DNA from 2 places in the Thermosynechococcus sp. NK55a genome. Region 1 is predicted to be linked to the other one. Evidence: predicted binding sites of a transcription regulator. Region 1 holds the regulator's gene; the other holds the start of a gene.
What was found. The regulator HrcA, encoded in region 1, represses chaperone genes, less so after heat shock. The targets are predictions, from matches to a motif close to TTAGCACTCNNANNNTNNGAGTGCTAA.
Positions count from the first base shown of each region.

Region 1 (8,450 bases):
GCCCTGGCTGCTGTGATTGATCAAATTGCCGAACGCCTGCCGCCGGCGATCGCTGAACTTTGCCTACCATCGTCACCCCTCACCACCGAAATTGCAGTCATTGACAGGCAGCTGCAACAACTCACGGAACTAGAAGGCCAAGGTCTCTTGGATGCGGAAACGGCTCAACTGCGCCGTTATAAACTGGCTGGGGAGCGGGCACGCATTGAGGCACAGCAGGCACAACTGCCCCCTAGCAATCTCTTGCAACTGGCGGTGACCCTGGGTCAGCCTCAATTTTGGTACCAACTCTCAGCCGCAGAGCAACGCTTTTATCTACGGGAGTTTTTACAGGCCATACAGGTCAGCAGCCGCCCCCCACAGCCTTGGTCTGTCCATTTACAATTTATTTGGGAACCCACTATTGGCAGTGGGCCTTAACCACTTCCAGTGCCCCCCTTAGCTGGAGAGCTGAAAGGGGAAGGGTATATAGATTAGTTTATAGATATAGATAAATAAAAAACACCAATAAGAAATTGCAGGTGTAAGAAGTTATGACGATTGAACTCAGCGATCGCCAAAAGCAAATTCTGGGCGCTACGATTAACCATTACATTGCTACGGCAGAACCCGTCGGCTCAAAGGCGATCGCCACCGAATATAACCTGAACGTCAGCCCAGCCACCGTGCGCAATACGATGCTACTCCTCGAGAAAAGCGGCCTGCTTTACCAGCCCCACACCTCCGCCGGGCGGGTGCCCTCCGATTCTGGCTATCGCGTTTATGTGGATGAACTGATCCAGCCTATTCCCGATATAGCTCGCAAAGCCGAGAGTCTCTTGAGTGAGCGGTTTATTTGGGGACAACAACGTCTTGAGGTGATCTTGCGGCAAGCAGCGCAGTTGCTTTCGGATCTCAGTGGCTACATTACGCTAATCACGCTGCCCAATTCTTTGGAGCGACAAATTCGGGTGATTCAACTGGTCGCTTTGGATGCGCAGCAGGTGATGGTAATTCTTGTTCTGGATACCTACGAAACCCAATCAGCGCTCATTCAACTGGGCCAGGAGGAAGAAGATCCCGAACTACGGGAGCGCACCCTACAGGTACTGACCAACTTCCTCAATCATCAGTTGCAGGGGCGATCGCTGGTGGAATTCAGTGCCATTGACTGGCAAAAACTGGATTTGGAGTTTCAGGCCTACAGCCAGCAGCTTCAGACCCTACTGCGGCAGTTGAGCGATCGCTGCAGCCACCAGAGGACCTCCTTTGTCATCAGTGGTCTTGCAGATGTCCTCCAGCAGCCAGAATTTTCCCAAGTGGAGCAGGTACAAATGCTACTGCATCTTCTCGAAGACCAACAGGATCAACTGGCTCCCCTGATCAGTAGCAATAGCCAAGCTCCGTCCCAAGTGCAAATCCGCATTGGCAGTGAAAATACCCTAGCGCCGATGCAGTCCTGTACCTTGGTCTATTCCTGCTACTGCTATGGGGACTCTCCCGTAGGCAGCGTTGGCATTCTAGGGCCGACGCGGATGCCCTATGCCCAGATTATTCCCTTAGTGGCCACAGCGGCAGATTATTTAACAGAGCAAGTCAGTCGCTATAGGTGAGTGCTCCTCAGCTCCGCAAGGGGCTGAGCTTTTGGGGATGAGGTAGGCAGAGAGCCAGCCCAGTCTCAAAAAAACCGGTAGCCCTATACTGGTTAAAGCCAAATTCCTCAACCGAGGAGGAAAGCAGCCACCGCTGCCCTCCCATGCCCTAAAGAGGATGGGCATTCCCGAAAACACAAGGGCAAACCCTGTGCGGTCAACCATTGGCTGGATCGGGCACAATAAGTTATTGGCCTTTCCTAGGGACACTTGGAGAATATTGAAATGCCTACACCCGCCTTGCTGGTTCTCGCCGATGGTTCAGTCTTTCGTGGTTTTTCCTTTGGGGCACCGGGGACAGCTATTGGAGAGGTGGTCTTTAATACCGGCATGACGGGTTATCAAGAGGTGCTCACCGACCCTAGTTATTATGGTCAAATCGTGACATTCACCTACCCCGAGTTGGGCAATACAGGAACCACCCCCGAAGACGATGAATCCGATCGCCCCCAAGTGCGGGGTGCTATTGCTCGCAATATCTGTGATATTCCCAGTAACTGGCGATCGCAACAATCGTTACCTGATTACCTCAAAGCCCATCGAATTCCCGCAATTTATGGGATTGACACCCGCGCCCTCACCCGCAAAATTCGTACCGTGGGTGCCATGAATGGCGGCATCTCCACAGAAATCCTTGACCCCGTTGAACTGCTGCAAAAAGTCCTTGCCGCTCCCAGTATGCAGGGACAAAATCTAGCCAAAGTCGTGACCACCCGCACCCCCTATGAATGGACAGAGCCAACGCCCCCCGCTTGGGAATTTCGTCCCCAAACTGCTCCCGAGGAACCACCCTTGACAGTTGTGGCCATTGATTTTGGCGTGAAGCGCAACATTCTCCGTCGCTTGGCCAGCTATGGCTGCCGTGTGATTGTCGTGCCGGCGGATACGCCAGCGGAAACGATTCTCAGCTATGACCCCGATGGCATTTTCCTCTCTAATGGCCCGGGTGACCCTGCGGCGGTTCAGGAAGGCATTGAAACCGCGCGCAAATTACTAGGGGCGCAGCGTCCCATGTTTGGCATTTGTCTGGGGCATCAGTTGTTGGGACTCTCCTTGGGGGCAGAAACCTTCAAGCTGAAGTTCGGTCACCGGGGGGTGAACCAGCCCGCTGGGCTGACCCAGGAAGTGGAAATTACCAGCCAAAACCACGGCTTTGCTATCACCGAAGAATCCCTTGCCCAAACTCCCGTAGAGATTACTCACTTTAACCTCAATGACAAAACCGTTGCGGGTTTGAAGCACCAAACATTGCCAATTTTCTCAGTGCAGTACCACCCGGAAGCCAGCCCCGGCCCCCACGATGCCGATTATCTCTTTGGCGAGTTTGTAGCGCAAATGCGTGCCTATCGTCAACAACATCCCCGCAGCCAATGAAAGGGCAATCCCTCACCCCCTACCTCTTTCTTGCCCCTGCCTTAGGGTTGCTAACACTGACGGTCTTTTGGCCAGCCCTACAGGCCTTTTTCCTCAGTTTCACCCGCTATGAAACCGATCTCCTGAGCCCCCCCGTGTGGGTAGGGTGGGCCAATTTTGCCCAGTTGTGGGGCGATGGCGTCTTCTGGAAAACCTTGGGCAATACTTTCCTCTATTTAGTGGTGGTGGTGCCAATTCTGGCGATCGCGCCTCTGCTGCTGGCGATTCTTGTCAACCAACCCCTGCGGGGCATCCACTGGTTTCGTGCTGCCTACTACAGCCCCGTGATTATCTCAATGGTGGTGGCGGGGATTGCTTGGCGCTGGCTCTATGCCCCCAATGGCCTCTTAAATCAACTAGTACAGGGTCTGCATCTGCGGGACACTCCCATTCCTTGGCTGACGAGTCCCCGACTCGCCCTCTTTAGTGTCATGGCCGTTACCATCTGGAAAGGCTTGGGCTACTACATGGTGATCTATCTGGCGGGCCTTCAGGGGATTAGCGGTGAACTGTACGAAGCGGCAGCGATCGATGGCAGTGACGGCTGGCAACAGCATTGGGATATTACATTGCCACTGATGCGCCCCTATCTTCTTTTGGTAAGCATTATCTCAGCAATTTCTGCCACCAAGGTCTTTGAAGAAGTCTATGTCATGACCCAAGGGGGTCCCCTCAATAGCTCCAAGACCATTGTTTATTACATCTACGAGAATGCCTTTCAGCGCTTAGAGATAAACTACGCCTGTACGATGGGACTGATTTTATTCCTGTTTATCCTGTCTTTGTCCCTCTTAAATCTCAAGCTTGGCCGACAAGTGGAAATGCCCCTTAACTAACCACCTGCATGCGTTGAATCAACCATTGATTGCCGCGACGGATAAAGGTATAAATGACCCGGTAGGGATTGCTATAGGAAATATCATTGCGCAGGGTTCCCTGTTCATAGAAACGGGCATCCTCATTGACTTCCGCCAACACATCGACACGATCGCTCCTTTGGAGACGGACTTCCTTCACCTCTAAGTTCTTTAGGGTATAAACCCAATGGCTGCCCTCGGACTGTAGGCCCCGTGCCCGCGATCGCCAGCGGCTCAGTTCTGGCTCCGTCAAAATCGTTGCTAGTTTGTCCATCTCAAATGCTGGCCCAAGGGCTTGGGCTTTCATTCGCTGCCAGGTGTGGAGGCGATCGCGCGCCATCTCTGGCGTTAAAGTGATCCCTAAGGTCGTCGGTTGTGGCGTCGGGGTCGGCGTTGCCACAGGAGTCGGTGTCACTGGCGAGATCGGGGCTTCAGCCGTTTTGGCTGGCCAATAGACTTTTGCCAACGCTCCTAAACCAACAAGAACAACTCCTGCACCCATCCAAAACCCAGTCTGACGTTTTTGGGAGCAACTGTTTCCAGGGCGGCGCCGTTTGCGAGTGGATGGTTGGGGCGTGGCTGTCCCCGTTGCAGTTGAAGAAGTGGTCGAAGCCAATGCCGAAAAGCCCTGACCTAGCCGAGTCTGATCCTGCAAAGGTAACGTTTCCGCTGTGAAGGAGACGGGAGGGGGCACAGCCACCGTTGGTCTCATCACTTCAGGGAGCGCAGAGGCAGTGGTCGCAGGGGGTTCAGAGGCAATAGAGTCGTCACTGAGAGCCTCTAGGTAGGTTTGGACATTGGGATCAGCAAAGTAAGCATCCAAGGCCACGGGTGTTTCCCCCAAGTCCCGAAATGCAGGATAAATTTCTTCTCTGAGCCATTGTGTGGTGTAGTAATAGAGCCCCGGCAGTAGATCGCCAGCCTCACCGGCATGACGGCGGATAAAGTCCAGAGTCGGTTGATCTTGGCTGTTGTCAAGAGCTGCCAATGCCTCGGTGGGCTGTCCCAAAAGCAGCAAGCAACTGGCGAGTTCAAGATAGACATCTTGATTGGGGAGCAGCTGCTCCAATAAATCCCTGGCCCGACGAATATAGCTCGGCTGAAGTTCATGCACGCCCCGTGCCACCAAGGCATGTACCGCAAGGTAGGTCGCCACCGCTGAGGGACGCCGCGATTCCCGTTCAAAGAGTTCCTGTTGCTCTGCCACGGTAAGATGGCTGCGCAGTTGCAAAATAAATTTCAGAAAATCCTCAACTGCAAGTCCCGAGTGATCATCACGGCGCCCCTCAACACCCCCGCGCTCACTCAGCATTTGCCGCAGCAACAAAATACCCCGCTGCCGATTCACACTATCGGCCAGAGGCAGTGCCAGTAACTCTAGAATAAGGTAAGGACGTAACCGATTCAGTTCCGTCTGAAACTGTTCCTGGAGTTCGGGAAACAAGTTTGACCGCTGCTGAAGTACCGCTAGACCGGCTTCTAGCTGAGAGGCGGCTGCTTGGTAGGACTGCCGCTGCCATTCCTCGCGTCCCAATTCCAGATAGGCCAAAGCCACAGTGAGGGTAATGTCGGCAACGGCGGCAGAAGAAGTGTAGGGGCGATTGAGATCAAGAACATCCTTTTTGAGAAATACTTCTCCCAACTTGACAACTTGGGCATAATTTCCCAGTTCATAGAGCAGTAGGAGTGCCCCCGAGAATTGCTCATCACTAATTTCAATGTAGGGAGCGGTGGCATCGGGATCCAACTGGACAATCAAATCCTCGGCATCAACCGCACGGCAGTGGCGATCGTAGGCATGGCGCTGCTCCGGTTCTCGCAAAACTGCATAGGCCTGCTCAATGAGTTCCCGACGGGTGGCAACTGTGGTGGGGGAGTGCTGCTGGGTAGGCAGTTGCAGCAGCCGATCCTGAAACGCTTGCTCAATTTGCTCCGGCGTTGCCTGAATTGGCACACCCAGCACTTGGTAATAGTCGAGAGGAATGCGCACCTGAACCCAAACCTCTATAGGATGAACTCGTCTATCAACGATGACAGCACATTCATGCACGCCCAATACCAACAGAGAACCTTTGCCGGCAGTTGCTCAACGTTTAGAAATGAAACGGCATAGTGCTAGTGTTCCCGAAAAATGGAGTGACAGGGATTCTAAAGTATCACAATTTCTGTCCCTCAGTGGGAGACTGAGGAGAGACGGGGGGCTTAACCGCGTACTTTTGCTGTAAAGCCAGAGGCCTTAAATTGCTCTAACTGCAAAGGCTCTGGTTGGTCGTAGGGCACACTAATGCGAATTTCAAACTCGCTGATGCCGGGTGGAATCACATCAATTGCACCGACCCGGGTGCGGTTTTGCAACACTGGATTACCATTGGCATCGTAGATACGGCCAAAGACATCGGCATCTACCACGGTTTTGCCGGATTTATTCTCTGCTTTACCAGTAATCAGGTAGCAGTTGGCCTTGAGGGTGGTACCCCCGGGTGTGACCGAACCCTCACCAATTTCTGGCGGACATTCGTGGTAATTCAGGTCAAAGAGCCGCACTGGAATAGCAGCGATCGCCGGCAGCGTGGCGATACTTGACCAACACAGGACACTCAGGAGCAGGCACACCACTCCTCGACGCAGATATCCCACAAACCGATTCGCACTCATGGTCATCGCTCAGCACCCAAATACGTCCCCATTATCCCACAGTGGTTAAAACCCATAGATCAACAGCGCCCAACAGCAGCGTAAAAACAGCCAAAATACCATACATCCAAGGTTGAGCGAGGGGCTTAATTACATCTGTGGGCAATCCCGTATGGGCTTCAATGGCACGCATCATTTGGGCAAAACCCGCCACTCGCATCGGCAGAAGATACCCTTGACCTGTGGCAGTCACCAGATAATAGACCCAGCCCCCTTGGCTGGTACTACGGGGCTGAAGCCCTTGAATATCTGACCAAATCAGTTGCCACTGCTGCCGCAGGAAGGGGGGAACCCAATGGGGATAGGTGAGGCGAATTCCCACAGCATCCAGTTCTACCCGTTGACTCAGCGCCCCCCAGAGGAACACACCCCCGAGGGCGATCGCCCCCCAAAGAAGCAGGGGCGAAATGGGAGCCGCCGTCTGTACCGCCAAAAACGGGAGGGGCAGCGTGAGTGCGCCGTAGAGGGCAAGGAGTGTTCCAGAAACCAGGGGCGAGGTTTTGAAGCGCAGGGGTTCAGTCATTGGTATTACCTCAAGGGTTCATCATCATTCAATCATCATTCATCAATAGAATAACCAAGTGGCAAAGGCATATTTAGTGCCCTGGATCACGGGCAAGGCGGCATGGGGATGGGTGTAGTAGGCGGGAAAGACAACAATATCTCCCGTCCGTGGGGTAACCTTTACCCCTTGGCGATCGAAATAGGTTTCTCCCCCCTCAAAGTCCTCATTGAGATAGCCCACCAGACTGACATCCCGCGTCGGGATACCTTGGGCCAGTTCCATTTGCCGACTGGCCAGCAATAGGTTGTCCACATGGCGGCGATAGCCCTCGCCCACCCGATAGCGCAGGATGGAGAAGTTTTCAATTTCAGGGAAGCGAATCCCATAGTGTTGGTAGAGGACGATTTGAATTGTTTGCGTGGCCTGGAGAAGAATCTGCCGCATCATCGCCTGTTGGGGGTCTTGGGGATCAAAGCGGAGCAAACTGCCGCCGCGCACGGAGCGATCGACCGTTCCCATGAGAATTTGCGCATCCTCAAACCCCACCTTCTCAGCTGTAGCAATCACCTGCTGACACTGGTGAACCGGAATCAAACGCTGGAAAAGGAGAATTTCACCCCCCAAGTCAAGAATTTGCAGTGGTGCGGTACTCATAGGGACTGATTGTTTCTATGATTCAGTCTAGGGAAGGCGCACTCGCAACGGCACTTTGCTCTGAACATTGCCACTGACAATCACCTCTTGGCGATCAAGCCACCCTTTTGCCCGCTGTCCCTGAACTTGAATGCGGGGATTGCTCTGGCGGTAAAAGACTCCCCCTTGGGCTTCAACTTCCTGCTGGGGAATCCGCCAAATCAGTTGAGCTGTGCGTAGTTGGGCATTGGGGCGCTGGATTTCCACCTGACCGCTAGCTTCTAGCCGCTCTTGGGGAATCCACCAATTGAGGCGTTGGGCACGCAGTTGCGACTGTTGAGGTTGGCTATTGATTTGGACCTTGTCAAAGATGGCGCGGTTTTCAGCAATCAGGAAGACACCGCGATTGGCCTGCCCTTCAATGCCTTGGCTGGGATAGCTGACCCGCAGGGGGCGATCGCTCACCAATTGCCGTTGGGGAATTAACCAGCGCACCGTTTCTCCCTCAACGCGCAGAGCAGGGTTGGGAAGCTGCACTCGGACATCCCCCTCAAGGGTGACCCGTTGATCGCTAATTGACCAGATTGCCCTTTGGGCTTGTAGCCGCTGCCCTCGGCGATCGCCCGCCCCACCGACGACTGTGACCCCCCCTTGACCGATGACCCCTGCCAACAGCCGATTGGGCTCCTGCTGCCACACTAGACTCTCCGTATTGAG
Region 1 covers NC_023033.1:2,161,968-2,170,417, reverse strand. The annotation lists gene NK55_RS10530 (recombinase family protein) at 1-420, shown strand, start outside; gene hrcA (heat-inducible transcriptional repressor HrcA) at 534-1,592, shown strand; gene carA (glutamine-hydrolyzing carbamoyl-phosphate synthase small subunit) at 1,857-3,005, shown strand; gene NK55_RS10515 (carbohydrate ABC transporter permease) at 3,002-3,880, shown strand; gene NK55_RS10510 (IMS domain-containing protein) at 3,873-5,891, opposite strand; gene NK55_RS10505 (hypothetical protein) at 6,104-6,562, opposite strand; gene NK55_RS10500 (hypothetical protein) at 6,588-7,118, opposite strand; gene NK55_RS10495 (2OG-Fe(II) oxygenase) at 7,161-7,754, opposite strand; gene lptC (LPS export ABC transporter periplasmic protein LptC) at 7,782-8,450, opposite strand, start outside.

Region 2 (8,450 bases), 580 kb from region 1:
GCTCCTAGGGTAGGCTTAACGCTCCTATTAATCCTGGGGGCATTGTTGGTTCTCAGTCCCTTGCTAGTGGTGCTTTGTACCTCCGGCTGGCCACCCGGAACCCTACCCACCCAATTATTGCCGCCCCAAGGCTGGACCTGGCAGAGCTATCAGGCGGCATGGCGGCAGGGACACTTTATCTTAGCTTTTGCCAACTCAACGTTTGTGGCCTTAGCGGTGACGGCGCTCCAGTTGGTAACTTCAGCCCTAGCAGGTTACGCCCTTGCCCGACTTTCGTTTCCGGGGCAACAGACGATTCTGCTGCTGATGCTAGCAATCCTAGTGATCCCATTTCAGCTTTTGGTGATCCCAATTTTTCTCATCCTGAAGGCGGCTCATCTGATCAATACCTATGGCGCGTTGATCTTACCAACGGCGGCCAATGGCTTTGGTGTCTTTTTGATGCGGCAGTTTTTTCTCACATTGCCCGTTGCCCTTGAGGAGGCAGCCCGCTTGGATGGGGCAAATCGCTGGCAGGTTCTCTGGCATATTCTCTTGCCCCTGAGCCGACCAGCCTTGGTAACGCTCTTTATCTTTACCTTTATTGGCGAGTGGAATGATCTGTTTAAGCCCTTGGTTTTTACCACCAAGCCAGAACTGATCACCGTGCAGCTTTCCTTGGCCAATTTTCAGGAGCAGTTCACCAATGATTGGCCGTTGATGATGGCAGCGGCGGTGATTGCCACTGTACCGGTGATGATTTTGTTTATTTTGGGTCAGCGGCAACTGATTCGCGGTATTGCCACCACGGGGCTAAAGAACTAAGGTACCGTTCGGAAAACCGTACTGCAACAGGAGTTGCGATCGCCAACCGTCTCTCGCTACATTAGCACTCGAAGGGTGAGAGTGCTAAACAATTACCAGTGATGCTCTTACTCCCCAGAGACTGCGCGATGAGCCGTGCAGTGAGTGCTATCAATCCATACTCTTACAATTGGGAGAACAGTACGCTATGGCAGCCGTATCTCTAAGCGTTTCAACTGTGAAACCTTTGGGCGATCGCATTTTTGTCAAAGTCGCCGAAAGCGAAGAACGGACCGCAGGGGGGATTCTCCTGCCCGACAATGCCCGTGAAAAACCCCAAGTGGGCGAAGTGACCGCCGTCGGTCCCGGCAAACTCACTGAAGACGGCAAGCGTCAGCCCATGGATGTGAAAGTGGGTGACAAGGTGCTGTACTCCAAGTATGCCGGTACCGAAGTGAAACTAGGGGGCGAAGACTACGTTCTCCTCTCAGAAAAAGACATCTTGGCCATTGTGGGCTAGGTCACTGACTTCCTTGCATCTCGGTGCGATTTTTTCATCACTGTTGAACGATTGAGGTAGGAAACACATATGGCGAAGCGCATTATCTACAACGAAAATGCTCGTCGGGCCCTTGAAAAAGGGATGGACATCTTGGCTGAATCCGTGGCCGTGACCCTTGGTCCGAAAGGGCGGAACGTGGTTTTGGAGAAAAAATTTGGTGCGCCGCAAATTGTCAATGATGGTGTCACCATTGCTAAAGAAATTGAACTTGAAGATCACATTGAAAACACCGGTGTGGCGCTGATCCGCCAAGCCGCCTCGAAAACCAATGATGCTGCCGGTGACGGCACCACGACGGCGACGGTTCTCGCCCATGCCATGGTGAAAGAGGGGCTGCGCAACGTTGCTGCTGGCGCTAACCCCATTGCCCTAAAACGCGGGATTGACAAAGCCACCCACTTCCTGGTGGAAAAAATTGCCGAACACGCCCGTCCAGTGGAAGACTCCAAAGCCATTGCCCAAGTGGCGGCCATCTCGGCGGGAAATGATGAAGAAGTGGGTCAGATGATTGCCGACGCCATGGACAAAGTGGGCAAAGAAGGCGTGATCTCCCTCGAAGAAGGCAAATCCATGACCACCGAACTGGAGGTCACTGAGGGGATGCGCTTTGACAAGGGCTACATCTCCCCCTACTTTGCCACCGACACCGAGCGCATGGAAGCCGTGTTCGATGAACCCTTCGTGCTGATCACCGACAAGAAAATTACCTTGGTGCAAGATCTGGTGCCGATCCTCGAACAGGTGGCTCGCGCCGGTAAGCCCTTGGTCATCATTGCCGAAGACATCGAGAAAGAAGCCTTGGCCACCCTCGTGGTCAACCGTCTGCGCGGTGTCTTGAATGTCGCTGCGGTGAAAGCTCCCGGCTTTGGCGATCGCCGTAAAGCGATGCTCGAAGATATTGCCGTCCTCACAGCGGGTCAAGTGATCACCGAAGATGCGGGTCTGAAGCTGGAAAATGCCAAGCTGGATATGCTCGGTAAAGCTCGCCGCATCACAATCACCAAAGATCACACCACGATTGTTGCCGAAGGCAATGAAAAAGCCGTCAAGGCTCGCTGCGAGCAAATCCGTCGCCAAATCGAAGAAACCGACTCCAGCTACGACAAAGAAAAACTGCAGGAGCGGTTGGCCAAACTAGCTGGTGGGGTGGCGGTGATTAAAGTCGGTGCTGCCACCGAAACTGAAATGAAAGATCGCAAACTCCGTCTGGAAGATGCGATTAACGCCACCAAAGCCGCTGTTGAGGAGGGGATTGTTCCCGGTGGCGGTACCACCTTGGTTCACTTGGCTCCTGAGTTGAGCAACTGGGCCGCTGAGCACCTAACGGGTGAAGAACTGATTGGTGCCAACATTGTTGAGCGTGCCCTCAGCGCTCCCCTGCGTCGCATTGCGGAAAACGCGGGTCAAAATGGTGCCATCATTGTTGAACGGGTCAAAGAAAAACCCTTCGATGTGGGTTATGATGCCGCTAAAGATGAATATGTCAACATGTTTGATGCCGGTATCGTTGACCCTGCCAAAGTTACCCGCTCGGCTCTGCAAAATGCGGCCTCTATTGCTGGCATGGTGCTAACCACCGAGTGCATCATCGTTGACAAGCCCGAACCCAAGGAAAATAATCCTGCGGGCAGCGGTGCTGGCATGGGCGGTGACTTCGACTACTAAGCCCATCCCTACCCTGGGCACAGAGTCAATCCCTGAACCTGCCTAGGCGAGGGTTACCCACACGGGAAGCGGGGCAACCAAACCCCGCTTTTTTCATGGCTGAGTGGCTGCGAAAGGGTTTGGCAGCGTTGCTATAATAGCCCTCAATGTAATGTTTTTTAACATTAGTTCTTTTTGCAGTATGGGCGATCCAATGCCTGGAGGTGAAATTCGCATTCGGGGTGCACGGCAGCATAATCTGAAAAACATTGACCTCGATCTGCCCCGCGATCGCCTGATTGTAATGACCGGTGTCTCCGGTTCAGGGAAGTCCTCCCTTGCCTTTGACACGATTTTTGCTGAAGGACAACGCCGCTATGTGGAGTCCCTGAGTGCCTATGCACGGCAATTCCTCGGCCAGTTAGATAAGCCTGATGTGGATGCCATTGAGGGGCTGAGTCCAGCAATTTCTATTGATCAAAAGTCCACCTCCCACAATCCCCGCTCAACGGTGGGGACGGTCACGGAAATCTATGACTACCTGCGGCTGCTCTATGGCCGTGCCGGTGAACCCCATTGCCCCCATTGCGATCGCTCGATCCGCCCCCAAACCATTGATGAAATGGTGGATCAGGTGATGCAGTTGCCGCCCCAGAGCCGCTTTCAAGTCTTGGCCCCCATTGTCAAGGGGAAGAAGGGCAGCCACAGGAAGCTGCTGTCGAGTCTGGCCAGTGAAGGTTTTGTGCGGGTTCGGATTGATGGGGAGGTGCGCGACCTCAGTGATGCCATTGAACTGGACAAAAACCATGTCCACACGATTGAAATTGTTGTTGATCGCCTGGTGCTGAAGCCGGGGATTGAGGAACGTTTAGGGGATTCCTTGCGAACGGCGTTGCACCATGGCAACGGTACGGCAATGGTCAGTGTGGTGTCTCGGGAGACGGGGGCTGAGGGTCAAACGCTCCTGTTTTCAGAAAATTTTGCCTGCCCTGAGCATGGGGCGGTGATGGATGAGCTCTCTCCGCGACTTTTTTCCTTTAACTCCCCCTATGGGGCCTGTCCAGAGTGCCATGGCCTGGGCTATTTGCGCAAATTTAGCCCGGAGTTAATTGTCCCCAATCCCGAACTACCGGTTTATCTGGCGATCGCCCCCTGGGCCGAGAAGGAACACGACTACTACCTTGCTCTCCTCTGTGGTGTTGCTGAGGCCCTTGGTTTTGACATCCATACACCGTGGTATCGCCTCACGGAGTTGCAACGGGAGATCCTCCTTTACGGCACCGACACACCGATTCTCATCCCTTCTGATTTGCGCTATCGCAAACGGGACTACTACCGTCAATTTCAAGGGGTGATTCCCATCCTAGAGCGGCAGTACCGCGAGACGACCTCCGAGGCCTACCGGCAAAAACTGGAAGAGTACCAAGTCAATCAAACCTGCCCCGCCTGTCAGGGACAACGCCTGAAACCAGCCGCTTTGGCCGTGCGCTTGGGGCAATATCGCCTTACGGATCTCACCCGTGTTTCGATTCGCGAGTGCTGGGCACGGCTTCAATCCCTGCAACTCACGCCTCGCCAACAACAAATTGCGGAACTAGCCCTGCGGGAAGTAATGGCGCGGTTGCAGTTTCTCATTGATGTGGGGCTCGATTACCTAACCTTGGATCGCAGTGCAGCCACCCTCTCTGGGGGTGAAGCTCAACGAATTCGCTTGGCTACCCAAATTGGCTCTGGCCTGACGGGGGTGCTCTATGTCCTCGATGAGCCGAGTATTGGCCTGCACCAGCGCGATAACGATCGCCTGCTGCAAACGCTCTTTCGCCTGCGGGACTTGGGGAATACGCTGATTGTTGTCGAACACGATGAGGATACGATCCGGGCTGCCGATTACATTGTCGATATTGGCCCAGGGGCGGGAAGCCACGGCGGCCAAATTGTCGCTCAAGGCAGCCTCGAGGCAATTCTCAACCATCCTGACTCCCTGACGGGGGCTTATCTGTCGGGGCGCAAGCGCATCGAAACTCCCAGCGATCGCCGGCCAGGGAATGGCAAATCCCTGATTCTAAAAAAGGTGTCCCGCAACAACCTCAAGGATATCACCGTAGAAATTCCCCTTGGCAAGCTGGTGTGTCTGACGGGAGTATCGGGATCGGGCAAGTCCACCCTCATGCACGAAGTTCTCTATCCTGCCCTGCAGCACCATCTTGGTCACCATGTGCCGCTCCCCAAGGAACTGGGGCACATCGAAGGCTTGAGTGCCATTGATAAAGTCATTGTCATTGACCAGTCCCCCATTGGTCGAACCCCCCGCTCCAACCCTGCCACCTACATTGGTGTTTTTGATGTCATCCGTGAGGTCTTTAGCCAAACCGTTGAGGCCAAGGCACGGGGCTACAAGCCGGGGCAGTTTTCCTTCAATATCAAGGGCGGCCGCTGTGAGGCCTGCGGTGGCCAAGGGGTGAATGTTATTGAGATGAACTTTCTGCCCGATGTTTATGTCCAGTGTGAGGTGTGCAAGGGGGCCCGCTACAACCGCGATACACTGCAAGTGAAGTACAAGGGCTGCTCGATCGCCGATGTTTTGGATATGACTGCTGAGACAGCGCTGACCTTTTTTGAAAATATCCCCAAGGCGGTGAGCAAGCTGCAAACCCTTGTGGATGTGGGCTTGGGCTATCTGAAATTGGGACAAACCGCACCCACCCTCTCTGGGGGGGAAGCCCAACGCCTTAAATTGGCAGCTGAACTGTCCCGCCGTGCCACGGGCAAAACCCTCTACCTGATTGATGAGCCGACCACGGGGCTATCCTTTTACGATGTGCATAAACTCCTCGAGGTGCTGCAACGGCTGGTGGACAAGGGCAACTCAATTCTGGTGATTGAGCACAATTTAGATGTGATTCGCTGTGCCGATTGGATTATTGATCTAGGACCCGAGGGGGGCGATCGCGGGGGAGAGGTGGTTGCCGTGGGCACTCCTGAAGCAGTGGCCCTGATGCCCCAATCCTACACCGGTCAGTATCTTGCCCGAGTCTTCAATCGCGCCGCTGCCAATTCGCAATAGTAGAATACAGGTTGCTCTGCCTTGCGGTGTGCCTATGCCGACAATGACCCTTTCCATTTCCTGTCCCGATCAGCGGGGGCTAGTGGCCAAGTTGGCCCAGTTTGTCTATCGCTATAACGGGAACATTGTCCATGCCGACCACCACACCGATGCCGTTGCGGGCATTTTTCTCTCCCGCCTCGAATGGGAATTAGAGGGCTTTGAAATCCCCCGCGATCAAATTGCCACCACTTTCATCAACTATGCGCAGCGGGAAAAGGTCTTTGCCAGTTGGCAGGGGGTGCGCTGGCAGTTGCGGGCGTCGGATATTCCCTATCGCTTGGCCATTTGGGTGAGCCGCCAAGATCATTGCCTTTGGGATCTGCTGCTGCGGCAGCGGGCGGGGGATCTCTTTGCGGAAATTCCCCTGATCATCAGTAACCATGAGCATTTGCGTCCCATCGCCGAGCAGTTTGGCATTGATTTTTACTATATCCCTGTGACGCCAGAGACCAAGCCGCTGGCGGAAGCCAAGGAACTGCAACTCCTCAAGGACTACAGGATTGATCTGGTGGTGCTGGCTAAGTATATGCAGGTGCTCAGTCCTGAATTTATTGGGGCCTTTCCCCACGTGATCAATATTCACCATTCATTCTTGCCGGCCTTTGCGGGAGCTAACCCCTACCACCGTGCCTATGAGCGGGGGGTAAAAATCATTGGTGCCACGGCCCACTATGCCACGGTGGATTTAGACGAAGGGCCAATCATTGAGCAGGCGGTTGTGCCTGTGAGCCATCGGGATACAGTGGCGGATCTAATTCGCAAGGGCAAGGATTTAGAACGGGTGGTGTTGGCGCGGGCGGTACGGCTGCATTTACAAAATCGGATTCTGGTGTATGGCAATCGCACGGCAGTCTTTGCTTGAGGGTTGCCACCGTTGCGGGCCTGTTGCCTTTGGGGATTCCCGTAGGGGGTCACCAACCCCCTTGATGAGCAGGTATAATCAAATAATGTTCTGCCCCTGCGGTTTGACTGACTATGCCCTTCGAGATCAATCACGGCCTGGGTCGCTTTAACTCCAAACGGGATCTCCATGCTGCCCTCGGTATTCCATTGTCAGCAGCACCCGGGGAAATTCGCAAGCGGTATCTCAAAATTGCCAAGACACTCCACCCCGATAGCCGTGATGATGAATCGGGTAAAAAAATGGCCAGTGATTTGCTCTCGAAGTTTGTGAATCCTGCCTATGAAGTGCTTTCCCAAGAAAAAGAGCGAGAAGAATATCAAGTCATTTTGCGCTTGCTGGAAAAGCAACTGCTAACGGCCAATATTGTGCCAACGCCCACCTTTGATTTGGCACAGGAAGTCTTTAACGCTGCCAATGTTGAAGAGGCCTATCAAAGGGCCCTCAATACCCTTGCCCAAGATCAATACAAAGACTTAAACAACACCCTTAAAATTAGCGAACAAATTAGCGAACTGAATTTAATCTACCTGTGGCGATCGGCGGGTGGCAAGGTAACCGCATCCACGCCCAGTGTTTCTGCGCCGGCGGCTCCACCTAAATCAGATGCAACCCAAGGGCAGGCTACACCAGCGGCCACCACAGAGACGTCACCACCTACAGAAGCCCCCAAAACAGAGCAATTTACAGAGCAATATTTCCGACGGGCAGAGGAACTCTTCAATAAAGGCATTTATCTGGAGGCCGTCAAAGAACTGAAGGATGCCCTGAAAATTGACCCCCGCAGTGCTCGCTGCAATGCCCTACTAGGCAAGGTGTATCTGCAGCAAGGCTCCCTCAGTATGGCCAAAATTCACTTTAATCAAGCCCTGAAGCTCAATCCTCAAGAGGTAATGGCAATACAGGGACTCGAAGCAATTAGCAAAAGAGAGCGCCAAGCCCAGAAACAGCAAAAAAGTACTGAGCCACCCAAACCGGAGCAAAAGAAATTCTCCTTCTTTGGTCTTTTTGGGAAAAAATAATTCACTATGGTGTATCAACCTGCCTGTGGTGCCCGCGATATTTTGCCCCTGGATGTGGCACGGCAACGGTGGCTAGAGCAACGCCTAGAGCGCGTCTTCCAAAGCTGGGGCTACCAAGAAATTATCACACCCACAATTGAGACCTTAGCAACCCTCACAGCAGGGGGCACTGTCCATCCAGAGACGGTTATTCAAGTGCAGGGGAGCGGTGGTGAGCCTTTAGGATTGCGACCAGAATTAACGGCTTCTATTGCTCGGGCGGCGGTGACCCGTATGGCAGGTATGCAACTGCCCCAAAGGCTCTATTACAAAACTAATGTCTTTCGACGCACCACAGGGGCAGAGTTGGGCAACCAACAGGAATTTTTCCAAGCCGGAGTGGAGCTACTGGGGGCAACAGGTTTAGCGGCCGATGCAGAAATTCTCTGGCTG
Region 2 covers NC_023033.1:224,334-232,783, forward strand. The annotation lists gene NK55_RS01105 (ammonium transporter) at 1-8, shown strand, start outside; gene NK55_RS01110 (carbohydrate ABC transporter permease) at 1-804, shown strand, start outside; gene groES (co-chaperone GroES) at 992-1,303, shown strand; gene groL (chaperonin GroEL) at 1,373-3,010, shown strand; gene uvrA (excinuclease ABC subunit UvrA) at 3,204-6,053, shown strand; gene purU (formyltetrahydrofolate deformylase) at 6,082-6,957, shown strand; gene NK55_RS01135 (DnaJ domain-containing protein) at 7,071-8,018, shown strand; gene NK55_RS01140 (ATP phosphoribosyltransferase regulatory subunit) at 8,025-8,450, shown strand, end outside.
Region 2: groES (co-chaperone GroES) is a predicted target of HrcA. The motif match lies at 866-892, and genes of this name have one in related genera.